Regions from separate parts of the Brevundimonas sp. GW821-FHT02A10 genome, predicted to be linked through region 2. Evidence: predicted binding sites of a transcription regulator. Region 2 holds the regulator's gene; the other holds the start of a gene.
What was found. Region 2 encodes HrcA, which represses chaperone genes, less so after heat shock. Its sites were predicted from a motif close to GTTAGCANTCNNNNNNNNNGANTGCTAAC; they were not measured.
Positions count from the first base shown of each region.

Region 1: a site for HrcA is predicted at 10,200-10,228, ahead of groES (co-chaperone GroES). Genes of this name have one in related genera too.

Region 1 covers NZ_JBWKWC010000001.1:1,081,286-1,096,656, reverse strand. The annotation lists gene AC07U0_RS05065 (TonB-dependent receptor) at 1-1,588, shown strand, start outside; gene AC07U0_RS05060 (PepSY-associated TM helix domain-containing protein) at 1,498-2,682, shown strand; gene AC07U0_RS05055 (hypothetical protein) at 2,679-2,861, shown strand; gene AC07U0_RS05050 (hypothetical protein) at 2,865-3,191, opposite strand; gene ku (non-homologous end joining protein Ku) at 3,360-4,217, shown strand; gene ligD (DNA ligase D) at 4,265-6,841, opposite strand; gene AC07U0_RS05035 (hypothetical protein) at 6,911-7,993, opposite strand; gene groL (chaperonin GroEL) at 8,154-9,800, opposite strand; gene groES (co-chaperone GroES) at 9,855-10,142, opposite strand; gene AC07U0_RS05020 (DUF2141 domain-containing protein) at 10,378-10,812, shown strand; gene AC07U0_RS05015 (tetratricopeptide repeat protein) at 10,847-12,361, opposite strand; gene AC07U0_RS05010 (tetratricopeptide repeat protein) at 12,431-13,834, opposite strand; gene AC07U0_RS05005 (YMGG-like glycine zipper-containing protein) at 14,099-14,533, shown strand; gene pgi (glucose-6-phosphate isomerase) at 14,595-15,371, opposite strand, start outside.
Region 2 covers NZ_JBWKWC010000009.1:14,154-29,524, forward strand. The annotation lists gene AC07U0_RS17905 (hypothetical protein) at 1-121, opposite strand, end outside; gene rph (ribonuclease PH) at 240-968, opposite strand; gene AC07U0_RS17915 (DUF1287 domain-containing protein) at 1,094-1,684, shown strand; gene hrcA (heat-inducible transcriptional repressor HrcA) at 1,681-2,775, shown strand; gene grpE (nucleotide exchange factor GrpE) at 2,772-3,410, shown strand; gene AC07U0_RS17930 (exopolysaccharide biosynthesis protein) at 3,467-4,102, shown strand; gene ahpD (alkylhydroperoxidase, AhpD family) at 4,183-4,716, opposite strand; gene AC07U0_RS17940 (peroxiredoxin) at 4,801-5,355, opposite strand; gene katG (catalase/peroxidase HPI) at 5,608-7,839, shown strand; gene AC07U0_RS17950 (hydrogen peroxide-inducible genes activator) at 7,987-8,886, shown strand; gene AC07U0_RS17955 (hypothetical protein) at 8,948-9,448, shown strand; gene AC07U0_RS17960 (hypothetical protein) at 9,449-9,742, opposite strand; gene AC07U0_RS17965 (GNAT family N-acetyltransferase) at 9,792-10,430, opposite strand; gene AC07U0_RS17970 (LolA family protein) at 10,633-11,268, shown strand; gene xth (exodeoxyribonuclease III) at 11,626-12,423, shown strand; gene yczR (MocR-like transcription factor YczR) at 12,420-13,874, opposite strand; gene yczE (membrane protein YczE) at 13,936-14,586, shown strand; gene AC07U0_RS17990 (hypothetical protein) at 14,583-15,008, opposite strand; gene AC07U0_RS17995 (response regulator transcription factor) at 15,103-15,371, opposite strand, start outside.

The DNA.
Region 1 (15,371 bases), on a different contig from region 2:
CGGGGTCGAGGGCGGCGGCGAACTCTATCTGGCCGGCGACGTCGCCCGCCGCTTCGGCGCGGACAATGAATACGGCGCCCGTCTCAACATCGTCCGTCGCGACGGCGAGAGCACGGTCGACGGCGAGGATCGCCAGCTAACCGCCATCGGCCTGGGTCTGGACCGTCGCGGCGAGCGGGCCCGCTTCTCGGTCGACGTCGGCTATCAGGACCATCACATTGACGCCCCGCGTCCGACCGTGACGCCGTCGGGCGCCGTTCCGGCCGCGCCCTCGGCCGACGTCAACTACGCCCAGCCCTGGACCTATACCGACGAGAAACAGGTCTTCGGCGCGGCACGCGGCGAGTTCGACCTGACCGAAAGCGTGACGGCCTGGGCGGCCTTCGGCGGCCGTCAGGGCAAGGAAGACAATGTCCTGGCCAACCCGAGCGCCGACGCCGCCGGCAATCTGAGCACCTATCGCTTTGACAACGTCCGCGAGGACACCGTCTGGTCGGGCGATGTCGGCGTCCGCGCCGAGCTGACCACCGGTTCGGTCGGGCACCGGATCGTGGCCTCGGCCTCGCAGGTGCAGTCGAAGTCGAAGAACGCTTGGGCGGGCAATTTCGGCGGTCTGCTGGTTGGAACCCTGACCAACCCCGTGGCCATCGCCGCACCGGCGAACGTCAGCTTCTCGGGCGACCTGTCGAACCCGAACGTGACCGAGCGGGTCGACAACTCCAGCCTGGCTCTCGCGGACATGCTGTCCTTCATGGACGGCAAGCTGCTGGTCACGGCGGGCGTCCGCTACCAGAACATCGAGACGAAGACCTACGACTACAACACCGGCGCCCTCGGCTCGTCCTACACGGGCGACGCCACCACCCCGGCCTTTGCGGTGGTGTTCAAGCCGGTCGACCGGGTCTCGCTGTACGCCAACTACGCCGAGGCCCTGATCCCCGGGAAGGTCGCGCCGGCCGTGGTCAACGGCGTGACGGTGACCAACGCCGGAGAAGTTCTGGACCCGTTCGTCGGCGAGCAGTTCGAGGTCGGCGCCAAATATGACGCCGGGACCTTCGGTGGCTCGATCAGCCTGTTCCGAACCACCCTGCAGACCGAGCTCTTCACCCCGACCAGCGCCACGACCGGCACCTACGGCTCGGGCGGCGAACAGCAGAACCAGGGCGTCGAGCTCAGCGTCTTCGGTGAGCCGGTTTCGGGCCTGCGCCTGCTGGGCGGCCTGACCTGGCTGGACGCCGAGGTCGAGGGCGGCGCCCATCCGATCGGGGTTCCGGAGTTCCAGGGCAACGTCAACCTCGAGTGGGACGTGCCGCAGCTCGCCGGCCTGACGCTGGAAGGCCGCGGGGTCTACACCGGCGAGCAGGAGGTTAATGCGGCCAACACGGTCCAGCTGGGCAGTTGGACCCGGTTCGACGCAGGCGTCCGCTATGAGCTGAATGTCGCCGACCAGCCGGTCACCCTGCGGGCCCGGGTCGAGAACCTGGCCGACAAGGATCAGTGGGTCGCCGTCGGCGGCTATCCGGGCGCCAACTATCTGACGCTGGGCGCGCCGCGCACCCTGCGGGTCTCGATCTCGACGGACTTCTGAGGCGGATGACGCCCGGCACGATCCGCGCCTGGTCCTGGGTTCACAAATGGTCGAGCCTCGTCTCGACCGCCTTTCTGCTGATGCTGTGCCTGACCGGCCTGCCGCTGGTCTTCACGCATGAGCTGAACCATCTGCTGCTCGACCAGAGCTGGCAGGCGGCTGAACCCGATGCGCCGAAGAAGAGCCTCGACGAGGTTCTGGCCACGGCGCTGGCGCGGGAGCCGGGCGACGTGCCCGCCTTCGTGAGCTTCGACGAGGACCGGCCGGTGGTGAACGTCACCAGCCGCCCCGCCGACGGCCCGGCGACGGCCTTCCACTTCCAGCCCATCGACCAGACGACGGGCGAGGCGGCCCCGCCGGTCGCGGGCCATCCGCTGCTGGAGTTCCTGCTGCAGCTGCATACGGACATGTTCCTCGGCCTGCCCGGGATGCTGTTCCTCGGCGCGATGGGTCTGCTGCTGATCGCGGCCATCGTCTCGGGTGTGGTCCTGTACGCCCCCTTCATGCGCCGGCTGCCGTTCGGGACGCTGAGGCTGGAGAAGGCCGCGCGCACCCGCTGGCTGGACTGGCACAATCTGCTCGGTATCGTGACCGTGGCCTGGGTGACGGTGGTGGGACTGACCGGGGTGGTGAATACGCTCGCGACGCCGATCCTGACCGTGTGGAAGAATACGGCGCTGAAGGAACTGACGGCGGAGTATGCGGCCCCGGTCGCGACCGGCGAGCGGGCCTCGCTGGATCAGGCCGTGGCGCGGGCGAAACAGGCCCTGCCGGGCAAGACGCTGCAGTTCGTGGCCTTCCCGGGAACCGACTATTCGACGGATCACCACTATGCCGTCTTCTTCCACGGCGACACGCCGCTGACGGCGCACCTGACCACCCCGGCCCTGATCGACGTGCGGACCGGGGAGCTGGCGGCGGTGGCCCCGACGCCCTGGTATGTGAAGGCGCTGAGCCTGTCGCAGCCGCTGCATTTCGGCGACTACGGCGGACTGGGGCTGAAGATCGTCTGGGGCCTGCTGGACCTCGCGACCATCGTCATCCTCGGCTCGGGCCTCTACCTCTGGCTCGCGAAGAAGAGGAAGCGGGCGTGAAGCGCGGGAAGGATCTCACGGCATGGGCCGTGTTCGGCGTTCCGCTGATCCTCGGCGTCCTGGCCCTGATCGGGCTGGTGGGGGCGCTGCTGGAGAACGGCCTGTGGGACGGGCTGGGCGCGGCCCTGCTGGCGACCTCGGCGGTCGCCGTGGCCTGGGCCCGGTTCAGACGCCGATAGGCCCTAGTGAGCGGCGGTCGCGGACCGGGGCACGGAGAAGATGATCACCCCCTCGAACTCGCCGACGCGGCGGCCGACCGAGGTGACGCGCGGATCGCGCACGGACTCGCGCGGGCAGGCCAGAAGGTCGGCGCTGTCATCGAACAGTTCCGAGGTCTTGTAGGTCTCGCCCAGCAGCCAGCAGGGGCCGCCCGGTTGCGGATAGCCGCGCTCGACCACCTTCAGCCGGTCGGAGAGGTCGCCGTAGGCCCGGGGCTGGGTCGGGATTGTCGTGCAGGCCGACAGCAGGGCGGCGAGGCCGAGGGTTCCGGCGGCGATGAGGCGGCGCATGACGGGTCTCCGACAGACAGTGAAGCTACGAACCCCACCCTGCCGGACCGCAGGTTGTTCGTCGAGTGACGAATGGGCGACGGGAGGGGCGAATTGTCCCGGGACGGCGTGGGGCAACGCTTCCGCGGCTGTGACGTTCGACTCCGCGTTCCACAAGGGGAGATGATCATGGCGACGCGACCGACCTGGCACGGCCATCTGAAGCTGTCGCTGGTGACCTGTCCGGTGGGGCTCTACACGGCGACGGCGTCGAACGCCCACGTCAGCTTCAACCTGATCAATCCGGAGACGAACAATCGCATCCGGATGGTGCCGACCGATCCGGACACCGGCCCGGTCGAGCGGGCCGATCTGGTCAAGGGCTATGAGGTGTCGAAGGACGAATACGTCCTGTTCGACGACGCAGACTTCGACAAGGTGAAGCTGGAGACGACCCACACCATCTCCATCGACAGCTTCGTCGACGAGGCCGACATCGACCGTCTGTACTGGGACGATCCCTTCTTCGTCGTGCCGGAGAAGGGCGTCGGGGCCGAGGCCTTCGCCGTCATTCGCGACGCCATGAAGGCGGCGGGCAAGGTGGCCATCGGCAGTCTGGTGCTGCGCGGCCGCGAGCGGCAGCTGGCGCTGGAGGTGCGCGGCAAGGGGCTGGTCGCCTGGTCCCTGCGCGCCCATGACGAGGTCCGCGACGCCGACGACTATTTCGACGACATCCCGGCGGTGAAGCCCGACAAGGACATGGTCGAGATCGCCACCCGGATCATCGCCCAGAAGGAGGCGGACTTCGATCCGACGACCTTCAAGGATCGCTACGACGATGCCCTGCGCGATATGATCAAGGCCAAGCAGAAGGGCGGCAAGGGTCTGGTCGAGGTCGAACAGCCCGACGACACCAATGTCGTGGATCTGATGGCGGCGCTGCGGAACAGTCTGAAGGGATCGGCGTCGGGCAAGGCTCCTGCGAAGAAGGCGGCGGTGAAGAAGGCTCCGGTGAAGAAGGCGGCCGCGAAGAAGAAGGCGGCCTGATCGTTTGAAGCTCTGGGTCCCCGCCTGCGCGGGGATGAGCGGAGAGATCAAAGCCCCATCTTCTTCAGCGCCGGTTTCAGGCTGACCGCGCCGTCGCGGAAGTCCGCCCACGGATCGGCCTTCTTCAGCAGGGCCGGGGCCGTGCGGATGTTGAAGGCTTTCGGGTCCAGCCCCGCCTTCACCTGACCCCAGCTGAGGGGGAAGGCGATGCCGGCGCCGGGGCGGGCGCGGGGCGACCAGGGAGCGACCGCCGTCGCCATCCGGCTATTGCGCAGATAGTCGAGGAAGATCTTTCCGCCCCGCGCCTTCTTGGCCAGGGTCGTGGTGAAGCGGTCGGGGGCGTCGAGGCGAATGGCCTCGGACACGGCCCTGGCGAAGGCCTTGTTCTGCTCCCAGCTGATCTTCGAGCGGGCGTCGGTCCTGATCGGGACGACGACATGCAGCCCCTTGCCGCCGGTCGTCTTGACGAAGGGGTTGAGGCCGAGCGTTTCCAGCTTCGCCTTCACGACCTTCGAGGCCGCGATCACATCGGCGAAGTCGAGGCCGACGTCGGGATCGAGGTCGAAGGTGATCTGTTCCGGCGTCTCGGGATCGCCGGGCGCGCAGCCCCAGGGGTGCAGCTCCAGCCCGCCCGACTGGCCGATGGCGACCAGGCCGCCGACGTCCACGACGGCGACATAGGGTTTGCGCTCATGCACATCGATCAGCTTCAGCCGCGGGTTGGAGCCGGGCATGGCGTGGCGCTGGAAGAACTGTTCGCCGCCGATGCCTTCCGGAGCGCGGATGATCGAGGTCGGGCGGTCGGCGACATGGGGCAGGAGGCGTTCGGCGACGGTCTCGTAATAGCGGACGAGGTCGGCCTTGGTGATCGGGTCCTCGCCGTCATGGGCGGGCCAGAGGATTTTCTCGGGATGGGAGATGGTGATCCCGGCAACGACGAGCTTGCCGGGTTTGGCAGCGGTCTTCGTCAGGGTCAGCCTGGGAGGAGGCGCGGCCTTGTCGCCCTTCGGCATGGCCGGCGTCTGAGGCAGGGCGTCGACCTCGGGAGCGGTCTTGTCGTCGCGCAGGCCCTTGAAGGCGGCCTGCCGGAGCGAGCCCGAGTCGGTATAGCCGCCGTGCTCGATCTCGGCGACGAGGACGGGCTTGAGCCAGTGGATCGTCTCGCCGCCGGTCTTCCTCGGGGCCGGGCCGGCGAAGGGGCTGCGGTCGGCGGCGGCCTTTTCGAGCGCGGGCAGAAGGGTCTTCAGCAGGGGCGCGGCGTAGCCCGTGCCGACACGGCCGAGTGGGCGCAGGCCCGTGGGTTCGTTGATCCCGACGATCAGGGAGCGGAAACGCTCTCCTTCGGAGGTCCAGCCGCCGATGACCACCTCGTCGCGGCCCCGGCATTTGGACTTGACCCAGGAAGCCGACCGGCCGGCGTGATACGGGGCGTCGAGCCGTTTGGAGATGACGCCCTCGAGATCCATCCGGCAGGCGCTTTCCAGCACCGCCTTGCCGCTGGAGGCGAAGTGATCGACGTAACGTATGCGTTTCGCCGCCGCCTTGGGGATGCGGTCCAGATAAGCCTGAAGCCGCGCCTTGCGGTGCGACAGGGGCAGGGCGCGCAGGTCCTCCGATCCCTCGAACAGCAGGTCGAAGGCGAAATAGATCAGGCCGCCGGTGTCCCCGTCCGAGATGGCCGCCTGCAGGGCCGAGAAGTCCGGGCTGGCGTCTTCGGTCAGGGCGCAGAGCTCTCCGTCGATCACCGCGTCGGGCCATTTCGCGGCGTCGGCGGCGTGTTCGGGGAAGCGGTCGGTCCAGTCGAGGCCCTTGCGGGTGCGCAACGTCGCCCGGCCGCCGCCGACCCCGATCTGGAGCCGGTAACCGTCGAACTTGATCTCATGCGCCCAGCCGGCGGCCGAGGGCGGATAGTCGGCGATGGAGCAGAGCTGGATGGGCACGAAGGCGTGGGGTTTCGTCGCCGTGGAGGTCTGGGCCCTGGAGGCCTTCGGCTTGGGCGGCGCCTTGCGGCCGGTGGGTTTGGATGAGGTCCACTGCGTCTTGCCGTCGGCGATCTCGGCCATCGTCCGGCCGGTCGTGACCGAGGCGTCGATCTCCATATTGGCGTCGCCCTCGCCGTCGACGGTGTATTCGTCGATCTCCTTGATCAGCAGCCAGTTGTTCCGTTTGGACGGCTTGCCGCGGTCGGACCGGAGCCGGATCAGGGCCCATTTGCCCTTCAGCCGTTCGCCGTCGAGGATCATCTTGATCTGGCCCTTCTTGAAGGCGGCCTCCAGATCCGGCTCCTGCGGCGCCCAGGTCCCCGTGTCCCACATCTGCACCGTGCCGGCGCCGTAGTTGCCGCCCGGAATGGTGCCCTCGAAGGAGCCGTAGTCGAGCGGATGGTCCTCGACCTCGACGGCCAGCCGTTTGACGGTGTGGTCCCGCGACGGCGCCTTGGTCACCGCCCAGGACTTGAGCACCCCGTCCGCCTCGATGCGGAAATCATAATGCAGCCGCGTGGCGGCGTGGCGCTGGATCAGATAGCGACCGCCGGGTGTGTTCGATTTCGCCTGCTTCCCCTTCGGCTCCGGCGTCTCCCCGAAATTCCGCTTCGCCTGATAGGTCTTCAGCTCGCCCAGCATCGCCGCCTCCTCGTCCGAACGGCAACGTTTGGGAAGGGGTTTGGATCACCGGAGGACGAGTTGTGGTCGTCAGCCGCCGGTCATCGCCGATATAGTCATTTCCTTCCGGACGGAGGCGCCAAGCGGTCCACTGTAGACGCTGACGAAGCCGGAAGACCCGTTCTCGATTACCACGGGTTCTGGCGTGGTCTGATCGGCCCCGCCCACTACGCTGACCGTAATGGGCATGCCGGTCAGGTTCTTGAACAGTATATTTGAGCTGGGCGTGTAAAGTTTTGTTGAATACCAGAACGGCCCGTTGTTTAATTGTCGTATGTTGTAGTTAAAATCAAAAATTGCCTTTGAGCGAGGCGGTATATCGATATCAAGTATTGCCTTATATACTTTGCTTTCGTCGGAAAGTTTTATTGACCTCGTATCTTCTATGAATGTCTTCTTTACACCTCCATCCGGGGTCAGGGATAGAACCGTAACCTCTCCCAGAAGTTCCATGTCGACCGGATCGGGCTCAACCGTGATGTCGAAATCATCGTTTCGAAACGAGACGTCTTTGAACAAGTTCTTTATATGTCGGATGTCTCTGACTTCGACTTTAAATGAATTTGTTGCCTTGTGGTAATCACTAACAGTGATTTTCGTTTCGGTTCTTTCACAGTAAGCACCGATTCTACGGATTTCTTTCTGTTTTTCTTCTATTACATCCGAGCTGGCAGTGTTGTCGTATGCGCTGAGAAGATATCTGACCAGCCGCTCGAATCCATGATCTGACGGATCGCTGCCGACTCGCTGTACGAGGTAAATGACAAGGGTGATCCCGACATAGACGAGGTTGATGCCCCAGCCGATGACGACTGCGTCCAACCAGCCAACGGCCCATCCGGGAAAGGAGGTGAAAGCCAGGGGCAGGATGATCCGGATCAAGATCAGCAGAACCTGGATAGCCGCGAAAATTGCGACGGCGCCGAAAATATAGCCAGACGGCTCCTTCCGATCGTTCCAGTTCACGTGAGCCCCCCGGTCCAACAAAAAACCCCGGCACAATACCGGGGTTTTTAGAAACTGCTTTTTAGCCGCCGCCGCCGCCGCGATGTCCGCCGCCGCCGCCTTGAATAGATTTGGACATCGCAAGTCTCCACGTGAAGGGCTGCTCACATAGGAGCACTTCGATTTGAGAACAACACAAAATCATAAATTGCTCCCTAACGAAACCCTGGCTGAGACAGCCAGGGTTTCGTCAGTTTCAGCCTGGGCTGAGCTTCTGGACCCCGGCCTGCGCCGGGGCGTTCGGGCGGGCTGAGGCCCGCCCTTCCGCTTAGAAGTCCATGCCGCCCATGCCGCCCATGCCGCCGCCCATGTCGGGGGCGCCGGAGCCGCCCTTCTTGGGAGCGTCAGCCACGGCGGCTTCGGTGGTGATCAGGATACCGGCCACGGAGGCGGCGTCCTGCAGGGCGGTGCGGACCACCTTGGCGGGGTCGATGACGCCCATGGCGACCAGGTCGCCGTACTCTTCCGTCTGGGCGTTGAAGCCGAAGGTGGGGCTGTCGTTTTCCAGCACCTTGCCGACCACGATCGAACCTTCGACGCCGGCGTTTTCCGAGATCTGACGGATCGGAGCCTGCAGGGCGCGACGGATGATCGCGATGCCGGCCGTCTGGTCGGCGTTGTCGCCGGTGACGCCCGCCAGGATCTTGGAGGCCTTCAGCAGGGCGATGCCGCCGCCGGGAACGATGCCTTCGTCAGCCGCGGCGCGCGTGGCGTTGAGGGCGTCGTCGACGCGGTCCTTCTTTTCCTTCACCTCGACTTCGGTCGAACCGCCGACGCGGAGAACCGCGACGCCGCCGGCCAGCTTGGCCAGACGTTCCTGCAGCTTTTCCTTGTCGTAGTCCGAGGTCGTGGCTTCGATCTGGGCCTTGATCTGGGCGACGCGGGCTTCGATGTCGGCCTTTTCACCCACGCCTTCGACGACGGTGGTGTCGTCCTTGGTGATGGTGACCTTCTTGGCCTTGCCGAGCATGTCGAGGGTGACGTTCTCGAGCTTGATGCCCAGGTCTTCCGAGATGACCTGGCCGCCGGTCAGGACGGCGATGTCTTCCAGCATGGCCTTGCGGCGGTCGCCGAAGCCCGGAGCCTTGACGGCGGCGACGCGCAGGCCGCCCCGCAGCTTGTTGACGACCAGGGTGGCCAGGGCCTCGCCCTCGATGTCCTCGGCGATGATCAGCAGCGGGCGACCCGACTGGACCACGGCTTCCAGGATCGGGAGCATGGCCTGCAGCGACGACAGCTTCTTCTCGAACAGCAGGATGAGGGGCTCTTCGAGTTGAACCTCCATCTTGTCGGCGTTGGTGATGAAGTAGGGCGACAGGTAGCCGCGGTCGAACTGCATGCCTTCGACGATGTCGACGGTGGTTTCGGCGGTCTTGGCTTCTTCAACGGTGATGACGCCGTCGTTGCCGACCTTGGCCATGGCTTCGGCGATCAGGGTGCCGACTTCGAGGTCGCCGTTGGCCGAGATGGTGCCGACCTGGGCGATTTCCGAGTTGTTGGAGACCGGCTTGGAGTTGGACTTGATCTCTTCGAGGACGGCGGTGACCGCCTTGTCGATGCCGCGCTTCAGATCCATCGGGTTCATGCCGGCGGCGACGGCCTTGAGGCCCTCTTGCACGATGGCCTGGGCCAGAACGGTGGCGGTGGTGGTGCCGTCGCCCGCCTTGTCGTTCGTCTTCGAAGCGACTTCGCGGATCATCTGGGCGCCCATGTTCTCGAAGGCGTCTTCCAGCTCGATTTCTTTGGCGACCGACACGCCGTCCTTGGTCGAGCGCGGAGCGCCGAAGGACTTCTGGATCACGACGTTGCGACCCTTGGGACCCAGGGTCACCTTGACGGCATTGGCGAGGACGTTGACGCCGCGCAGCATCTTGTCGCGCGCGTCGGTGTTGAACTGTACGATCTTGGCAGCCATTGAGGCAGCTCCTTATCTGGTGTTTTCGAAGAAGAAGGTCGTCGACGCGGGTGCTTAGGACAGCACGCCCAGGACGTCGGATTCCTTCATGATGATCAGGTCTTCGCCTTCCAGCTTGACCTCGGTGCCCGACCACTTGCCGAACAGGATGCGGTCGCCGGCCTTCAGCTCGAGAGCGTTGACCTTGCCGGTTTCATCGCGAACGCCGGGGCCGACGGAGACGACTTCGCCTTCCTGCGGCTTTTCCTTGGCGGTGTCGGGGATGATGATCCCGCCCTTGGTCTTGGATTCTTCTTCAACGCGCTTGACCAGCACGCGATCGCCGAGAGGACGAAACGCCATCTGCATATTCTCCGGTGAGACTTCTAATGTTTCCTCGGTAGCGCTCCGGACCGGCGTTTTGGCAGCCGGCGCCTGAGAGTGCTAACGCGCCGTGCAAGTAGGAGGGGAGGCCCGGCGGGTCAAGGCAAGGTTCGGTGACGGGGTTAAAGAATGGGGCGCTTGACGCAATGTACTTTGCAACATAAAGAACATTGCAGACGGCGATTGGCGCCGTCGACATTCGGAACGAACGACAATGAAAGCCTCTCTGATCGCCTTGGCCGCTGCTGCGGCCCTCACCGCCACTGCCGGATCGGCCTTCGCCGGAGACGTCACCGTGACCCTCACCGGCGTCCAGGCGCGCGGCGGCGAACTGCTGGTCGGGCTGCAGACCCGCAGCCAGTTCATGAAACACGAAGGCGTCTACGGCGAACGGATCTCCGATCCGGCGGCGGGAACCCGGACCTTCACCCTGCATGACGTGGCGCCGGGCGACTATTCGATCACCGCCCTGCACGACGCCGACGGTGACAAGGACATGAAGATGGTCAACGGCCGCCCGGCCGAGGGCTGGGGCATGCTGCACGGCGAGACCCTGCGCGCCGTCCCGACCTTCGATCAGGTCAAGTTCACGGTCCCCGCCTCGGGCGATCTGGCCCTGACGGTGGCGATGGAATACCCGGCCAACTGACCGGGTGTGCGACCCGGCGGTACTGCGTCGGGTCCTATGAGGGAGAGGCCGCCTTATCCCAGGCGGCCTCGACCGTCAGGCGGAACAGGCTGCGGCTGCGGTTGAAGGCGCGCTGGGACTGGACCGTCTCGCTGGCGCTTCCGGCGCGCGACAGGGCGGCCTGACCGGCGGGCCGCAGGACGTCGAGCGCGTCGGCGGGGCGGTCGGCCTTCAGCAGGACGCGGGAGAAGTCCTCAGCGCGTTCCGTGGCCTGGGGATGGCCGGGCGGCATGCGGCGTCGCGCCAGATCGATGCCCTGACGGAACCAGGGCTCGGACGCGGAAGGGCCCTCGACGGCGGCGACGGCACCGGCCAGGGCGTTGACAGTCCAGCCGATGGCCGGGTGCTCGGGCCCGATGGTCCGGGCCAGACTTTCATAGGATTTGCGCAGCAGGGGCAGGGCCTCGGTCTGCCGCCCCTGAGCCTGCAGGTCGCCCGCCAGATTTCCGATTGTGAAGCCGGTGTTGCGGGTCTCGCGACCCTCATGGGCGCGGATATCGATCACGGCCTGACGCAGAAGGGGCTCGGCCTCGGCGTAGCGGCCCTGACGGTCGAGGTTCCAACCGAGATTGGCGTTGATGACCGAGGTCTCGAACGGGTCGTCGGCGGCGACTTCGAGGCCGCGCCGATAGATGGCCTCGGCCTGAACATAGAGCTGCTGGCTGGTGCGGACCTGACCGAGGGTGTTGAGCGCCTCGGCGAGGCCCGCGCGACCGGCGGCGCCCTGTAGTTCGAAGGCGGCGATGGCGGCGTCCAGAACGGCGGCGGCCTCGTCGTAGCGGCCCTGGGCGTCCAGCGCGAGGGCGAGCTGCTGCAGGGGATTGCCGTCGTCGGGATTGCGCGTGGCGACCGCCGCCCGCAGGTCGACCAGCCCGCCCTCGAAATCCCCGGCCTCGGACTTGAGGCGGCCGCGCGTGGTCAGGGCCCAGGTCTTCATCCACGGCGAGGCGCCGCGCTCGGAAAGAGACACCGACCGCTCGGCCCAGGGCAGGCCCTGTTCGGGTCGGACGCGCACGGACCAGGTCAGGGCGACGCCGGCGGCGGCCTCGACGGCGGAATCGAGATGGCGCGGATCAGCCTCATAGAGGGTCAGGGCGGTCCGCCAGGCGGCCTCGGACTGATCCGGCTTGGCGCTTTCGAGCGCCCGGGCCTCGAGCTTCCACAGGTCGGCGAGATCGATCCCGCCGCCGCCGATGGCGCGCATCCGTTCAGTGATGGCCTGACGACGGACGTGGGCAGCCTCGTCCGTCTGCCCGGCGGCGGTCAGCATCTCGCTGAGATTATAGGCGTCGGTGGCGGCGGCGACCGAGCGCCATCCCAGCGCCTTACGATGGCCCATCCAGGCGGCGCGGTAGGCGCGGGCGGCGGTTTCCCAGTCATTGGCCGACTGGGCGGCCGAGGCGGCTTTCACATCGGCGTCGGCCTGGGTCTGGACGGCGGCGCGGTCGGGATCGCGGGCAAGGGCGGGCGAGGCCGCGAGCGCGACGATCAATCCCAGAGCTGCCCCCATCCCCTTCATGATCTCATCCTGAACCCGAAGGGCGGCGACGTCGCCTGACGATTCCCGTTCGCCGAGATGTCAGGGCGCTGCAGAGGCCAGACGCCAGTCGGCCTGGACCCTTTGTTCGAACAGCGGGCCGGCGCCCCTGATGCTGGTGCGCCAGTCGCGGCCGCCCGAAGCGTGACCCACCAGGGTTCCCAGCGAGCCGCGCAGTTCGGCGAGGGCGTCGCCCGGGCGGTTCTGATCCAGCAGGAAGCCGGCGTAGAGGCCCGACTGATCGAGCCCGATCGGATGGGCGGCGGCGAGGCGGGTGGCGGCGATGGTGCGGCCGCGCAGGAACAGGGCTTCCGCCTCCGCCGGGCGGTTCAGGGCGGCGAGGGTGCGGCCATAGCCGCCGAGGGTCTCGACCAGATCGGGGCTGTCGAGACCGAGGCCTGCCTCCTGGGCGTGGAGGCCGGCTGCGAACTCGGGTTCGGCCTCGGCGGGGCGGTTCTGGTCCAGCAGGCTGAAGCCGATGTTGGCGCGCACCGCGCCGACGAAGGGATGATCGGGTCCGACGAGGGCCACGGCGAGGTCGAGGGCGCGGCGGAACTGGATCTCGGCCTTCTTCCCATCGCCCTGCGTATGCAGGAACCAGCCGTAGTTGGTCAGGCACTGGGCCAGCAGGACCTTGTCGCCCGAGACCTCAGCGACCGAGACGGCGCGGCGATAGAGGGGGGCCGCCTCGCGGGCCCGGCCGGTGCGGCGCAGCGAATTGCCGAGGTTGGACAGGACGATGGCCAGGTGGAAGTCCTTGGGGCCGTGCAGCACCTCATACATGCCCAGCACCTGACGATAGGCGGGGTCGGCCTCGGCGTGGCGGCCCTGGGCGGTCAGGGTGTTGGCGTAGAGGTTGAGGCTGTCGGCGGTCTTTTCCTGCACGGGACCGAGCACGGCGCGGCGCAGGTCGTAGGACTGGCGGGCCGCGACCTCGGCCTCCTCGTTGCGGCCCTGGGCGTCATAGGCCTTGGCCCGGTCGTAGATGAGGGTGGCGATCTCGGCGGCGTCGGGGGCGTCCGCGTCTGATGTGGTGCGGCCCGCACGGCGCAGGGCCAGGGCGCGGTCGAGGTCGGCGTGGGCGGACGGATAGTCGCCGGCGTCGATCTTCAGCCGCGCGCGCGAGCCGAGCGGACGGGCGAGGCGAACGTCGTCAGACCCGTAGGCTTTTTCGACCACGGCGACAGCGGCGTCCAAGGCCTCCAGCGCGCCCTTGAGGTCGTCGGCGGCGTAGCGGGTCGAGGCGAGAGTGATCAGGGCCTCGGAGGCCTCGACCGGATCGACATGGAGGGGGAGGAGACCGGGGACGTCCGTCGGGCTGATCTCCGACCGGGCCGAGATGCGCACGTCGGCGGGAGGGGGCGGAGCAGCGGCGGCAGGAGGAGGCGGTGGAGGCGGTGGGGGCTCCGCGACCATCGGGGGCGGCGGAGGGGACGGCGCCGGCATGCGGGACGCGGGAGGATTGATGGCGCATCCCGCGACCACGAGGCACGCCAACACCCCGAATACGCTACGCCTGCGGATCATCACGCCCCCTTTGAATTCCAACGGTATGCGGCTCACGGGCGGGGGACAAGATCGGTCGGGCGCGGCTTTACGAAGCTGAACCGAAAATGAATGCGCCGAACCCGGGTCGTTCAGAAGCGAAGTCGTAGAAAGGCATCATCAAGTCGGCATCCGCCGGCCCAACATCTTGCAAGGAGACGCACCATGATGAAGTTCAAGTTCGCCGCCGCCGCTGCGGCTCCCGTTCTGGCCCTGAGCCTGCTGGCCGGTTCGGCTGATGCGCAAAGCTATCGCGACCGCGATCATCGCGAAGACAACACCGCCAAGAACGCCCTGGTCGGCGCCGCCATCGGCGGCATCGCGGGCGCCATCCTCGGCAACGGCGACGGCCGCTATGTCGCCGGCGGGGCCCTGGCGGGCGCCGCGGTGGGCGCGGCTTCCTCGAACTCGCGTGACGACCGCAACTATCGTGGCGGCTACGGCTACAGCTACGATCGGGGTCCGGACTGCGGCTATTTCCGCGACGGCCGCTGCTATCGCAACCAAGGTCACTGGGAGCGTGAGCACGGCATCAACAGCCGCGACTACGACCGCGGTCGCTATGACCGCCGCGACTATCGCTACGACCGTCGCTGGTAAGGCGCGGACGTCAGCAAGGGCGGGGAACGGGCGCTTCGGCGCCCGTTTTCGCGTCTGGGGCCTAGCGGATCAGACGGGTCAGCAGGCCTGCCGTCGAGGGATCGAGATCGGCCGAGGGACCGCCCGCCGACACGTCCTTGAGGATGGCCTTGGCCAGGACCTTGCCCAGTTCCACGCCCCACTGGTCGAAGGAGTTGATATCCCAGACCACGCCCTCGACGAAGGTCTTGTGCTCATAGAGGGCCAGCAGGGCGCCCAGCGTTTCGGGCGTCAGCCGCTCCATGACGATGGCCGTCGAGGGGCGGTTTCCGGGGAAGGTCTTGTGTGTGGCCAGACGGTCGGCCTCGGCGGCGTTCGCACCCGAGGCCAGCAGTTCGGCGCGGGCCTGTTCCGTCGTCTTGCCCAGCATCAGGGCCTGGCCCTGGGCGAGGGCGTTGGACCAGAGGGGGGATTCCGGGGCGTCCGCATGCGTCTTCGCCACGATGACGAACTCGGCCGGGACGACCTGCGGGCCCTGATGGATCTGCTGGAAGAAGGCGTGCTGGCCGTTGGTGCCGGGCTCGCCGAAGACGACGGGGCAGGTCTGGCGCGTGACGGGCGAACCGTCGCGATGCACCCGCTTGCCGTTCGATTCCATCTCCAGCTGCTGCAGGAAGGCGGGCAGGCGACGCAGGGCGTGGGCGTAGGGCGCGACGGTGCGGGCCGGGCGGTTGAGGCCGTCGACGTTCCAGATCTGGGCGAGGGCCAGAAGGACGGGGGCGTTCTTTTCCAGCGGGGCCGAGACGAAGTGATCGTCCATGGCAGCGGCGCCAGCCAGCATGGCCTCGAAGACGTCGGG
Region 2 (15,371 bases):
GGGCCGGAGCCGAGGCGACCTCGGCCTTCTTTTCCGGAGCGGGCTCACCGCAGGCCGACAGCAGGGGCGTGGCCAGCAGCAGGGCCGCCGACATCATCGCCAGAGAAGTCAGTCCACGCATCGGCACGCCTCCACGGTCATTCAAAGATCAGGGAACGGCGCGGACGATGCCTCGATCCGCGCCGCTCGGCTAGCCCCTTCGGAAACCCGCGTTTCGGGTTCCGGAATCCCTCGCTGAATCAGGCCTTGAGGGCGGCCTCCAGCGCCGCCTTCTGCTTGATGAACAGCTCGGCGCAGCCGATTTCGGCCAGCTGGAACAGGCGGTCGAACTCGGCGCGGGAGAAGCCGCGCTTCTCGCCGGTGGCCTGGATCTCGACGATCGTGCCCGTGCCGGTCAGGACGAAGTTCGAGTCTGCCTCGGCGTTGGAGTCTTCCTCGTAGTCGAGGTCCAGCACCGGCTCGTTCTCGAACACGCCACACGAGACGGCCGCAACCTGATCGAGGATCGGATTGGTCTTGAGCACGCCTTCCGAAACCAGATGACCGAGCGCCGTGGCCATGGCCACCCAGGCCCCGGTGATGGAGGCGGTGCGGGTGCCGCCGTCGGCCTGGATGACGTCGCAGTCGATGACCACCTGACGCTCACCGAGCGCCTTCAGGTCGACGACGGCGCGCAGGGAGCGGCCGATCAGGCGCTGGATTTCCTGGGTGCGGCCGGACTGCTTGCCGGCGGCGGCTTCGCGGCGGCCGCGGGTGTGGGTGGCGCGCGGCAGCATGCCGTATTCGGCGGTGACCCAGCCCTGACCGGTATTGCGCATCCAGCCGGGGACCTTGTCCTCGACCGAGGCCAGGCACAGCACCTTGGTGTGGCCGAAGGTGACCAGGCAGGAGCCCTCGGCATAGCGGTTGACCCCGGTCTCCAGCGTCACGGCGCGGAGTTGCTCAGGGGTACGGTCGGAAGGGCGCATGGGAGGTCCTAGTCAGTGAAGGCTCGGCTGCTTATCCTGAAACCGTGAGCCTGTATGCCCCCCCATCATCGTACCCGAGCCGCCGCCTGATTCTGGGCGGTGCGATCGGCGTTGCGGCCGTCGGGATGGCGGGGTGCAGCGGCCCGCTGACCATCGAGGCCGGGACCGGCACGGCGGCGCGTCTGGCCTGGGCGGCGCAGAAGCAGCTCGGCGTCACCAAGGGCTATGACAAGGGCTACCACGCTCTCGCCTATCCGGGCGGGGATGTGCCGAGGAAGACCGGCGTCTGCTGCGATGTGGTCATTCGCGCTGCTCGCGATGGCCTCGATCTCGATCTGCAGAAGCTGGTCCACGAGGACATGGATGAGGCCTTCGACGCCTATCCCTCGAAGGCGCGCTGGGGACTGACGAAGCCGGACGCCAATATCGATCACCGCCGCGTGCCCAATCTGGAGGCCTTCTTCCGGCGGCAGAGCGCGGAGGTCTGGGCGCCGGAGGGCAGGCCGAAGGGGGCGCGCTTCCCCGAGCCGCTGCAGGTCGGCGACATCCTGACCTGGCGCAATCGCGACGGCGGGCCGCACATAGGCCTGGTCAGCCGGGCCGGGGATCACCCGTTGATCATCCACAATTTCGGCCTCGGCGTGATGCAACACGGCCTGTGGCTGATGGCGACCTCCCGCGCGGCGGGCCACTATCGCTGGCCGGTGGTCGCATGAGGTCTCCGCTGCTCACCTCCACGGCGCTGGAATCGCCCGGCCTCGGCCTGACCGGCCTCGACCAGCGCGCGCGCGACATCTTCCGCCGCATCGTCGAGACCTATCTGGAGAACGGCGAGCCGGTCGGGTCGCGGACCCTGTCGCAGCGCGGGGTCTCCCTGTCACCCGCCTCGATCCGCAACACCATGCAGGACCTGACCATGGCGGGGCTGCTGGCGGCGCCCCACACCTCGGCCGGACGGATCCCGACCCATGCGGGCCTGCGGTTGTTCGTCGACGGCTTCCTTGAGATCGGTGACATCGGTCAGGAGGAGCGGCGCGAGATCGACGCCCGGCTGGCCGGGAAGGGCAGGGGCTTTGACGAGGCGCTGGATGCGGCGTCATCGCTGCTGTCGGGTCTGGCGGGCGGGGCAGGGATCGTCGCCTCTCCGGTCTCGGACGCCGGGGTCAAGCACGTCGAGTTCGTCGCGCTGGGTCACGATCAGGCGCTGGCGGTGCTGGTCGGGGACGACGGCACGGTCGAGAACCGGCTGATGCCCCTGTCGGCGGGGGTGACGCCCTCCACGCTTCAGGAGGCGTCCAACTTCCTCAACGCCCGGCTCAAGGGCCGCCCCCTGGCCGAGGCGCGCACCGAGATGCGGGCCGAGCTGGACGCCGCGCGCCTTCAGCTGGACGCCACCGCCGCCCGTCTGGTCGAGGATGGTCTGGCGGCCTGGTCGGGCGGTCCGGACCGGGAGCGCTCCCTGATCGTGCGCGGCCGCGCCAACCTGCTGCAGAACCGCGAAACCGCCGCCGATCTTGAGATGGTGCGCGTCCTGTTCGACGATCTGGAGCAGAAGGAACAGCTGATCGGCCTGCTCGACGGGGTCAATGCGGCCCAGGGCGTGCGCATTTTCATCGGGGCGGAAACGCGGTTGTTTTCACTTTCGGGTTCCGCCGTGATCGCGGCGCCCTATATGAACGGCCGACAGCGGGTTCTGGGCGCCATTGGCGTGATCGGACCCGCGCGACTGAACTACGCCCGCATCATTCCGTTGGTGGATTACACCGCCCGGGTGCTGGGGCGAATGCTGGACGGACAGGACACGTGAGCGACACCCACCAAAACCCCACCCAGGAAGAACTCGACGCCATCGAGCGCGAAGAGGATGAAGGCGGTCCGGTCTCCGACGCCAACGAAAGCCTTGCGCCGCTGGATCAGGTTATCGCCGAGCGCGACGAGTGGAAGGACCGCGCCCTGCGCGCCGCCGCCGAACAGGACAATCTGCGCCGCCGCACCGAGAACCAGCTGAACGACGCGCGCGCCTTCGCCATCCAGCGCTTCGCCAAGGACCTGCTGGGCGTCGCCGACAATCTTTCGCGCGCGCTTCAGGCGGCTCCGAAGGACGCCGACGGCGCCGCCGCCGGTCTGGTCACGGGTCTGGAGCTGACCGAGAAGTCGCTGCTGGGCGCCTTTGAAGCCAATGGCCTGAAGCGGGTTGCGCCCTCGGCCGGCGAGGCCTTCGATCCGCACTTCCATCAGGCGATGATGGAGCAGCCCTCGGAAACCGTTCCCGGCGGCGCGGTCATCCAGACCATGCAGGCGGGCTATGAGCTGTTCGGCCGCACCGTGCGTCCGGCCATGGTCGTGGTCGCCGCCAAGGGCTCGGGCCCCAAGGCCGCCGCCTCCGGCGCCTATGGTGAGGCCCCCGCGGCCAACGGCGGCGCCTTCGACGGCAAGGCGTAAGACGCCCCGCTGACGAACGCGGTTACGCCTGTCGCTGAAATGGTTAAGGTCAGGGCATGTCCCTGACCGAGACCTCGACCGGCCGGCCGCGCGCCTTCTCTGATGTGATCGAGACGCTCGGGCGCCGCCCAGGCGAACGGCTCGCTCTGGGCGAGCTGGTCGACGCCTTCGGGGACCGGGCCTTCGGAGCGGTGATGCTGCTGTTCGGTGTCCTGAACCTGATGCCCTGGCCGCCCGGCGGCACCACGATCACCGGCGCGCCCCTGTTGTTCCTGTCGATGGAGCTGGCTTGGGGCCGCGAGGCCCTGTGGCTGCCCGGCTGGATGGAGCGGGCCACCGTCAGCCGCGCGACCTTCCGGAAGCTCAGCGACCGCTTCATGCGCTTGATCCGCTTCACCGAACACCTGTCGCGGCCGCGCCTGCGCTTCCTGACCTCGCGCTTCGGTCAGGGCCTGATCGGCCTGGCCTGCGTCTTCCTGTCGGCGGTGCTGGTCCTGCCGATCTTCGGGGGCAACCTGATCCCCGCCGTCGCCATCACCTTCTTCTCGCTGGGGGTGATGCAGCGCGACGGTCTGGCGGTGCTGCTGGGCTGGATCGTGACCGGGATCACGATCGTCGTCCTCTTCCTCGCCTGGAAGATCATCGTGGCCGGCTTCGGGCACGGCTGGGAGTGGGTGTCAGGGCTGTTCTGAACCCACTCGGCGTCGCTCCAGCCCACGGGCCCTCGCGCTCAAGCAGCGAGGCCCCGTGGGCCGAGCGATAGCGCTCTTCCCTAGGAAGCCAGAGCCGCTTCCGAGGCCACGATGCGGCTGGCGGCGTGGACGACGGCGGCGATGCGCAGGGCCGTCTGGATCTGGGCGGCAGGGACGGCGTGCTTCTTCAACTCGCCCTCGTGGGCGTCCAGGCAGGCGCCGCAGCCGTTGATGGCCGAGACGGCGGTCGACCACAGTTCGAAGTCGATCTTGTCCACGCCCGGATTGCCCAGGACGTTCATGCGCAGGCGAGCCGGGAGCGTCTGGTACTCGGGGTTATGCATCAGGTGCAGGGCCCGGTAGTAGATGTTGTTCATGCCCATGATGGCCGCGGCCGACTTGGCGGCGTTGATGGCCTCGGGCGACAGGTGTTCGGCGGCCGCGGCCTCGATGGCCTTCACAACCGGGGCGACGCCGATGGCGTGGGCCGAGGCGAGGAAGGCCCCCCACTTCTGCTGGTCGTTGAGCACGGTCTCGGAGGCGAGCGAGCCCAGGTTCAGGGAGATGTCCTTGGCGTAGGCGGGGATGAGGTCGCGGACGGTATCAATCGACATGGTCAGGTCTTTCAGAATTCGGGGAAGAAAAAAGGCGGCGGCGGTGATCCGCCGCCGCCCTTCTGTTTCGTCGCTCGTCGAGCCTTAGGCTGCGAGCGTTTCGCCGCCGGCGGGGCGGTTGCAGGCGCACAGTTCGTCGGTCTGCAGGGCGTCGACGACACGCAGGGTGTCGTCCGGCGCGCGGCCGACGTTCAGGTTGGTGACGTAGACGTGCTGGACGACGTTGTGCGGGTCGACGACGAAGGTCGCGCGCAGGGCCACGCCTTCTTCCTCGTTCAGGATGCCGAGCTCACGGGCGAACTTGCCGCCGTTGTCAGCGAACTGCCAGATCGGCAGCTTGTTCAGGTCGGCATGGTCGCGGCGCCAGGCCAGCTTGACGAATTCGTTGTCGGTCGAACCGCCGAGGACGATGGTGTCGCGGTCCTCGAAGTCCTTGCCCAGCTTGGCGAAGGCGGCGATTTCGGTCGGGCAGACGAAGGTGAAGTCCTTCGGATAGAAGAAGATGACCTTCCACTTGCCTTCGAAGGAGGTCTCGGTCAGCGGCTCGAACGCCGAGACGCCGTTTTCCTCGTGCGAGTTGAAGCCCGGCTTCACGCCGATGATCTTGAAGTTAGGCAGGGTTTCGCCGACGCCGAGCATGAGCAGTCTCCAGTGGTTTGAAATGGACCGTCGGAGGGGGAGGCCTCCGTCGCTGGAGCTCAAATGGTCTTTCGCAGCTGCGAAGTCAAATCGATCATTTCGCGTATGCGAATAAGAAAAACCTATGCCGACTGATGGCCGTGAGAGAAGCTGCTTTTATAGATTTCCCAACTACCAATCACAAAGTTTATCGATTTTCCCTGCCTTCAACAGGGGCATAGGGTCCCATCCTCACCGACGATGGAGGACGTCATGGACGGCGAAAAGACCCCGAGCCCCCTCAATGATCCGAAGAAGGAGCCGGCCGCCCTGCGTTCGCTTCTGGGCCGCACCAACCGCGACTGGTGGCCCAACCAGCTGACGATGGACATCCTGCATCAGCAGGGCAAGTCGGGCGACCCGATGGGCGACGACTTCGACTATGCGAAGGCCTTCAGGTCGCTGGACTATGCGGCGGTGAAGCGCGACCTGACCGCCCTGATGACCGACAGTCAGCCCTGGTGGCCGGCGGACTATGGCCACTACGGTCCCTTCTTCATCCGCATGGCCTGGCATTCGGCCGGCACCTATCGCACCGGCGATGGCCGCGGCGGCGCGGGCGCGGGCCAACAGCGCTTCGCCCCGCTCAACTCCTGGCCGGACAACGGCAATCTGGACAAGGCGCGCCGCCTGCTCTGGCCGATCAAGCAGAAATACGGCTCGAAGCTCAGCTGGGCCGACCTGATGATCCTGGCCGGCAATGTCGCCATCGAATCCATGGGTGGACCGGTCTTCGGTTTCGGCGGCGGCCGCGCCGACGTCTGGGAGCCCGAGAAGGACGTCTACTGGGGCACCGAAGAGAACTGGGTCGGTGACGAGGCCAACCAGACCCGCATCCGGCCCGATGACGGCGCCGCGCTCGAGGCGCCGCTGGCCGCCATCCAGATGGGCTTGATCTATGTGAACCCCGAAGGCCCGGGCGGCGTGCCCGAGGCCCTGCAGTCGGCCCGCGACATCCGCGAGACCTTTGCCCGAATGGGGATGAACGACGAGGAGACGGCGGCTCTGACCGCGGGCGGCCACACCTTCGGCAAGGCCCACGGCGCCGGCGACGCCTCCAAGGTCGGGGCCTCTCCGGAAGGCTCCGACATCGCCCAGCAGGGTATGGGCTGGCAGTCGGGCCATGAGAGCGGCGTGGGCGACCACACCATCACCTCGGGCATCGAGGGCGCCTGGACCCCCACGCCCATCACCTGGGACATGACCTATTTCGACATGCTGCTGGACCACGACTACGAGCTGGTCCGCTCGCCCGCAGGGGCCAAGCAGTGGCAGCCGGTCGGCAATCCGGAAGAGACCCTGGCCCCGGCCGCCCATACGCCGGGCAAGCGCGTTCCGACCATGATGACCACGGCCGACATGGCCTTCAAGATCGACCCGGCCTACCGCGTCATCATGGAGAAATTCCGGAGCGATCCCGCTTACTTCGGTGACGCCTTCGCCCGCGCCTGGTTCAAGCTCTGCCACCGGGACATGGGCCCCAAGGCCCGCTACCTCGGCCCGGAAGTGCCCGCCGAGGACCTGATCTGGCAGGACCCGATCCCCGCCGCGACCGGCCCGGCGCTGAGCGCGTCGGATGTCTCGACCCTGAAGGCGAAGATCGCCGCGTCGGGCCTCTCGGTCGCCGAACTCGTCTCCACCGCCTGGGCCTCGGCCGCGACCTATCGCGGTTCGGACCATCGCGGCGGCGCCAACGGCGGGCGTCTGCGCCTGTCGCCGCAGAAGGACTGGGCGGTCAACGAGCCCGCCAGGCTGGCCAGGGTCCTCAAGGTCTATGAGGACATCAAGGCGGCGTCTGGCAACGTCTCCATCGCCGACCTGATCGTGCTTGGCGGCTCCGTCGGCATCGAACAGGCGGCGAAGGCGGCCGGTCATGCGGTGGAGGTGCCCTTCACCCCGGGTCGCACCGACGCTTCGCAGGAGGAAACCGACGTCGAGGGCTTCGCCGTCCTCGAACCCCGCGCCGACGGCTTCCGCAACTATCTGCAGGTGCGGTTCAGCGTCCCGACCGAGGAGCTGCTCGTCGACCGGGCCCAGTTGCTGGGCCTGACGGCGCCGCAGATGACCGTCCTCGTCGGCGGTCTGCGCGTGCTCGGGGCCAATGTCGGCGGATCGAAGGACGGGGTCTTCACCGATCGCCCCGGCCAGCTGACCAACGACTTCTTCGTCAACCTGCTGGACATGAAGACCGGCTGGAAGAAGGTCGACGGCGAGGGCGACGAGACCTTCGTCGGCACCGACCGCATTACCGACGAGCAGCTCTGGACGGCGACGCGCACCGATCTGGTGTTCGGCTCCAACTCCCAGCTGCGCGCCGTGTCGGAGGTCTATGCGGCGTCCGATGCGGGCGAGAAGTTCGTGAAAGACTTCATCGCAGCCTGGGTCCAGGTGATGAACGCCGACCGCTTCGACCTGTGGCGCGCCGACCTGGATCGGGCGGCGTAAGGCAGGCTGGGAAAGCATCGGATGTCTCCGCCGTGGCGCAGGTCGCGGCGGAGATTTTTCGCGTCTCCGGAGATGTCTGCGGAAACCGTATTATCGGTTACGCCGATTGATTTTGTGCCCGCCATAGGAAGCGCCTATGTCGGCTCCATGCTCCCCACCCTGCGCCAGCTCCAGTATCTGAAACTTCTGGCCGAGCATGCCTCGTTCAGCCGCGCGGCCGAGGCGGCCCACGTCAGCCAGCCGGCCCTGTCGGCGGGGGTGCAGGAGCTCGAGAAGATTCTCGGCGCTCCGGTGGTCGAACGCACCCGGGGCAATGTCCAGCTGACCGCCGTCGGCGCCGAGGCCGTCAAGCGCGCCGAGGACGTCCTGGCCCGCACCGAGGATCTGGTCGAGGCCGCCCGCAGCGCCGGTCGACCCCTGTCCGGCCGTTTCCGCCTGGGCGTCATCCCGACCGTCGCCCCCTTCCTGTTGCCCGCGACCCTGCCGGGGCTGAAGGCGGCCTATCCGGCCCTGCGCCTGTTCATCCGCGAGGACCTGACGCCGCGCCTGATCGCGGGGTTGAAGGCGGGTCAGCTCGACGCCGCCGTCATCGCCCTGCCCTATGAGGCGCATGGCATCGAGCACGCCCGCATCGGCGACGACGAGATCCTCGCCGCCGCCCCCGCCGATCACGCCCTGGCCGCCCCCGGCGCCATCCAGTCGGGCTCGCTCAGGGGCGAGGACCTGATCCTGCTGGAAGATGGCCACTGCCTGCGCGATCAGGCCTTGGCCGCCTTCGACATCGAGGCGCCCAAGGGCGATGACGTCTTCGCGGCCACCAGCCTGCACACCTTGGTCCAGATGGTCGGGTCGGGTCTGGGGGTGTCCTTCCTGCCCCAGATGGCGGTCCGGGCAGGTCTCGCGGACACCCCATCGGTCGTCATCCGCCATATCCAGCCCCGGGCAGGCGCCCTTGCCCCGAGCCGCGAGATCGTCGTCGCCTGGCGCGCCGGCTCCAGCCGCGCCGCCGAGGCCCGCCTTCTGGCCGAGGCGATGCAGCAGGACTGAGGGGCGGGATAGAAATCCGCCCCTGAGCGTTGCCTGAGCCTCAGCCTCAGGGATTCAACCCATGCGCCTCGCCCGCTCCCTCTCCGCCGTCGCCTTGATCGGAGCCGCCGTCAGCGTTTCGGCCTGTGTCGGCATGTCCCGGTCCGCGCCCGTGACGGCTCTGGATCCGGCGGCGGCCGCGGGTATGCGGGTCTCGGAGATCCGCCTGACGACCGATGACAAGGTGACGGTGCGTCCCGAATTTGCGGGCATCTTCCGCGAGCGGGTGCAGACCAAGCTCGACGGCTGCGCCACCGGCGGCCGGCCCCTGCGTCTGGAAGCTTCGATCAGCCGGTTCGACCGCGCCAACCCGGCCCAGGTCCTGCTGATCGGCGGGGCCAACGTCCTGCGTGGCCATGCCCGTCTGGTCGATCCGGCGAACGGCCGGGTGGTCGCCGAATACGACATCGGCCGCACCATCGTGGGCGGTCGGCTGGGCGTGTTCCAGATGGCCGAGAGCGAGGAGCAACTGTCCGACGCCTTCGGGTCTGAGCTCTGCAACCAGGCCTTCAAGCCCGGCTGATCAGCGCAGGATCGAGCCGGGCAGGGCCAGGACCACGATGGCGCAGAACAGGCTGGTCATACCCAGCAGGAAGATGCGGTCGGCCCAGACCTCCAGCCGCTCGCCTTTCCGTCCGCCGCCCAGCGATAGATAGGACAGGAAGCAGGCGCCCAGGAAGCAGACCGCCCCGACCCAGGCGATCTCGTCGGCGAACGACTGCGCCGACCGGTCGGTCAGGTGCAGGCCCGCGATGATCAGCAGGGTGATGCCCAGCAGATTGGACGAGACGTTGAGGATGTGCGGCGAGCGGTTCATCGCGATCTTCACTGGATCCGGTTTGAGGCGGCGTCGGGGCCTGTTCGTTTCAGCCGGGAATGACGGCGGTCGTATAGGGCGACTGCGTTCGCCAGCCGAGGGTGCGGTACAGGGCCTGACCGTCCTCGGTCGCCACCAGCGCTCCTTTTCCGAGCGAGCCTGTCGCCGTCTCCAGCGCCCGCATGATCCGCCTACCCAGACCGCGCCTCTGATGGTCCGGCTCGACCAGGATCCGGTCATAGACCACCCGGTCGTCCACGATCACGGCGCGGCCCCGCCCGGCCTCGGCGCCCGAGGCGTCCCGGACCGTGCAGAAGATCACCGGCCCGCCCGGCCTGACATCAGGACCGATCTCGATCCGATAGCCGTCGTCGGGCGCCGCCCTCCCGGTCATTGCTCCCTCCAGCGTCATCAGGAAGCCCGGCGGACGCAGGGTCCAGCGGGCGGGCAGCAGGGGTCGCACGGTCGCCTCATCGGCGCAGACCTTCAGGAAGACATGCGGTTCCGTGATCGCCGCCGCACGCCGGACCAGGGCCTCGCTCGGCCCGGCGAAGACGTATCGTCGCAGTTGGTCCTCGGCCCCGACCTCGATCCGCCAGCCGCCGTCGTCCCAGACGGGCGGCTCGACACCCCGCGTCAGGGCCCAGCCACGGGTCCAGAGGGCGAGAAGGTCGGAATCGGCGCTCATGGGATCACCATCGCGGTTCGGGGCGAAGGCGGCAACGCTTCCGTCCGCGCGGCGTTCTTTGACCTCACAATCGCGGCCCCGTGATGAACGGGGCTTCATCGGGGGGCCGGAATATGGTCAGGCTTGGGTCATATCGACGTCCCCCGGCCTCGCCAGACTGGCGTCCATCGAAAACCATCCCGAACGGGAGGAAGATTTGACCATGACCGTCTCACGCCGCGCCTTTGCATTCGGAACCGCGGCCCTCGCGGGCCTCGCCGCCCTGCCGGCCGCCGCCCAGTCGAACCTGTCGCCCGAGGACCGCGCCACCCTCCAGACAGCCCAGTCCTATCTGCAGAACCTGACCTCGGCCCAGGGGACCTTCGTCGAGACCGGCCCCAACGGCCAGCAGCGCCGCGGCCGCTTCTATCTGCAGCGTCCGGGCAAGATGCGCTTCGAATACACCGACCCGGCAGGCCTGCTGGTCGTCTCCGACGGCTATAACGTCAAACGCTATGACCCGCGTCTGGAGGTCTTCCGTCAGGTGCCCCTCGGCGCCACCCCGCTCTCTACCTTCCTCGCGCGCAACGTCCGTCTGGATCAGGGCGTGCGTATCGATCGGGTGACCCGCATGGCCTCCGGCGCCTTCGCCATCACCGCCCGCGACGGCCAGCGGCCCAATGACGGCTCGGTGATCCTGGCCTTCGCCGGCAGCCCGCTCCGGTTGCAGGAATGGACCATCACTGACGCGCAAGGCAGCCGCACCCGCACCCAACTGACCACCCTGCAGCCGGCCTCGGGCCTCGCCGCCAGCCTGTTCCAGTTGCGCGACCCCACGCGCCGTCCCGGCCGCAACTGACACGCGAGCGTGACGGTTGAGGGGGAAGGCGGATGATTCGCTGATCGTGGTTCGTTCGCAACGGCAAAGCTTCATAGTTTAGTGTTTGACCTTTTTTACAGGGCGTGACACTTTGAGCACAGAGCGACGGCGGTCGCTCTTCCGCGTCGGACGTCATCCCCTCCCGATAGCGGCGTGTGAGAGAGAAAAACTTCAGCGCCCGGTACGCTCGTACCGGGCGTTTTTTCTTTGTTTGCAGGGCGCTAACGCTCGCGACGCGGGCGCTCGCTGCTTGAGCGCAAGCGACCTAAGCTTGCCGCCAGACCTTGAACGGGCGGAATAGCTTGAGTGTGCGCCGTCGCCCGCTAGAAGCGCCCCATGACCCTGCGTATCGCCACCTGGAACATCAACTCCGTCCGCCTCCGCATCGATCAGGTCGCGCGGTTCGTCGCCGAGAGCGGGACAGACGTCCTGTGCCTGCAGGAGATCAAATGCCTGGAGGACCAATTCCCCCGCAACGCCTTCGCCGAGATGGGCATGCCGCATCTGCGCATCGCGGGTCAGAAGGGCTGGCACGGTGTGGCCATCGCCAGCCGTCGCCCGATCACGGATGCGCCCCAGCTCGACATCTGCCGCAACAAGCACGCCCGCGTCGTCTCGGCGGTGGTCGAAGGCGTGGAGATCCAGAATTTCTACATCCCCGCCGGTGGCGACCTGCCGGACCGTGAGCTGAATGAGAAATTCGATCACAAGATGGACTATTACGAGCGGCTGACGGCCGAGATGGCCACGCGCGATCGCTCGAAGCCCCTGCTGCTGGCCGGCGATTTCAACATCGCGCCCAACGAGTTCGACGTCTGGAACCACCGCTATATGTCCAAGGTGGTCAGCCATACGCCGGGCGAGGTCGAGACCCTGTACCGGCTCCAGAACGCGGGCGGCTTCAACGACGTGGTCCGCGACGCCTTCCCCGAGCCGCAGAAGCTGGCCAGTTGGTGGAGCTACCGCGCCCAGGACTTCCGCAAGTCCAACCGCGGCCTGCGCCTCGACCATCTGTGGACCTCGCCGGGCCTGACCCCGAAGGTGATCCCGGGCAGTGCGAAGATCCACGACACTGTCCGCGAATGGGAGCAGCCCTCGGACCACTGCCCGATCACGGTCGATCTGGACGTCTAGTAGACGGGGTCGCTGACGGTCTCGCGGCGTCCGACCGGCTTCTGGCCTGTCAGCTTTCCGGCGGCGCGGGCCAGCCGCGCGACGGCGTCGTCCAACCGGTCCTCGGGCAGGGTGTAGGGCAGGCGCAGGCGGCGCTCGAAGGCCCCGTCCACGCCGAAGCGCGGCCCCGCGGCCAGCCGTAAGCCCTCCGCCGCCGCCGCGACGGTCAGGGCCGAACTGATCGGCGCGGGCAACTGAGCCCATACGGACAGGCCGCCGACCGGGCGCGGACAGACCCAGTCGGGCAGAGCCTCGCCGAGCCGTTTCAACAGATGATCGCGCCGCGCCCGCAGCAGGGGCCGTCTCAGTGACAGCGCCGCCCCGCCGTCGTTCAGCAGTTCGGCGGCCGCCAGTTGCTCCAGCACCGGCACGCCGAGGTCGAGGCTGGCGCGGCTCTGCGACAGGCGCTGGATGACCGCCCGGTCGGCGCGGATCCAGCCGATGCGCAAGCCGCCCCAGACGCTCTTGGACATCGAACCCAGCCGCACGATGCGCGGCGAATCCACCGTTGAGGCGCTGACTGCCGGGTCGCCGCTGAGCGTCAGTTCGACGAGGGTCTCGTCCAGCACCAGCAGGGTCTGGGTCCCTTTCAGCGCGGCCAGCAGCCGGGTCCGCTCCGCCGCCCGCATCAGCCGACCGGTCGGGTTGTGATGGTCGACCACCAGATAGGCCAGGGCCGCCCCGGACCGACAGGCCGAGGCCAGCCCCTCGATGTCCCAGCCCTCGCCTTCGTCCTCCGGCAGGGCGACGGGCAGGGGGCGGGCTCCGGAGGCGAGAATGGCGTCCAGCGCCTGCGGATAGGTCGGATGGTCGATGACCACCGCATCGCCGGGCCGGACCATCAGCCGCAGCAGATGCACCAGGCCGTTGTGGGCCCCGTGGGTGATCAGGATCTGGCCGGGCGACGTCGGCAGGCCGCGCCGCCCGTAATGGGCCGCCACCGCCTCGCGCAACTCCTCCAGTCCGGCGCTCTCATAGCCGTGGCCGGGCAGGCGGGCGGGCAGGCGCTCCAGCGCCCGGACATAGGCCGCATGGACATTGGCGTCGGCGGGCAGGACGGCCGAGGTCAGGTCGATGATGTCATCAGCCGGGTCGTGGTCGAGGGCCGGGCGCACCGGACGCGGCCCGGGCGCCGAGGGCAGGCCGGTGCGGGCCGCCGCTCCCTGTCCGCCGGTCAGAAAGCCCTCGTCGCGCAGGCTGCCATAGGCGGCAGAGACCGTGGTCCGGCTCAGGCCCAGCGCCTGGGCCAGTTCCCGTTCGCCCGGCAGCCGGGCTTCGAGCGGCAGGCGGCCGTCGAGGATCAGCAGTCGCAGCGCCCCGGCCAGCTGTCGCCAGGCCGGTCCCGCGCCCGGCGTGCGCCAGACTCCGAGGTGGCGGATCAGGGAAACGGGTCGGATCAGGCGTGGCGTCATCAGGCCAGACTGCCACAACTGGCTCTTTTTTCCATGGCCAGTTCGATGCAATTGGCCTGGCATGAACACCCACAATCGTCCCTTGGCGCGCCGCCTGATCCAGCTCTTTCTCGGCCTCGCCCTGTATGGCCTGTCCATCGCCCTGATCGTCCGCGCCGACCTGGGGCTGGACCCGTGGGACGTGCTTAACCAGGGCGTCTTCGAGCGGTTCGCCGGGCCGGCCGGGATCAGCTTCGGCCTGGTGGTGAATCTGATCGGGCTGGTCGTTCTGCTGCTGTGGATCCCGCTGCGCCAGATGCCCGGTTTCGGCACGGTGGCCAATGTCGTCGTCATCGGCACGGTCGCCAATGTCTTCCTCGGCTGGATTCCGGCGGACCTGCCGCTGGTCATCCGCGCAGGGCTGCTGGTCGCGGGCATCGTCCTCAACGGCGTCGCGAGTGGGGCCTACATCGGCGCCGGTCTCGGCCCGGGCCCGCGCGACGGCCTGATGACCGGCATCGTGCGTCGCACCGGCTGGCCGGTAAAATGGGTCCGCACCGCCATCGAGGTCGCCGTGGTCGCGGTCGGCTGGTTGCTGGGCGGCTCGGTTGGGGTCGGGACGGTTCTCTATGCGCTCAGCATCGGACCCCTGGTCCACCGCTTCCTGCCGATGTTCACGATCCCGAAGGCGGCTGGCGCAAAGGCATCACAGGCCAATCCGTCGCCGGTCTAGCTGTCGATTGACCCGAACCCGCAGACGGATTTGACGCGGGCCACAGATTCGTCGTCCCTGGCCATGATGAGATCGGCGGGATCATGGTCAGGCCGTGCGATGAAGTCGATCCGCGTTGTGGGCCTATTGGCGAAGCGCACAAAGCCGCACCGCCAGGCTGTCGGCGCGCCGCCCCTGAGCTCAAAGGCTGGCTCGCCGCTACCGGGATTCAGCGCCCTCAGGGCGGCCTCCACCCGAACCATATCTCTCCGCACCTGGGCGTCCCGGGCCGCGAAGGCGGCGGCCTCGTCGTCCGAAAGCCGTCGCGGCTGGCCGACCGGAACTATGCGGGCGCCTGCAACGGCCATGGGGACCGGGGGCGGCGGCGCGGAAGTGGCGCAACCGGCCAGAACCAGCGCTATGGCCGGAAGGATGAATTTCATGCGCGCCCCCTCGTGCGGTCAACTCCGGCCGCAGACGATATCTTATCGTCAGGGTAGGTGACGCGCGCGTGACTCTAGCGCAAGGGTTGCGAGATTACGGCTGCAGCCGGTATCCGCCTGCATCGGTCAGCAGCAGACGCGCAGCGCCGGGCTCAGGCTCGATCTTCTGGCGCAGGCGGTAGATGTGGGTTTCCAGCGTGTGGGTCGTGACCCCGGCGTTGTAGCCCCAGACCTCGGTCAGCAGCTCCTCGCGCGACACCGGCTTGGCCCCGGCGCGATAGAGGTACTTCAGGATGTTGGTCTCTTTTTCCGTCAGCCGGATCTTCTTGCCCTTGTCGTCGACCAGCATCTTGCCGGCGGGGC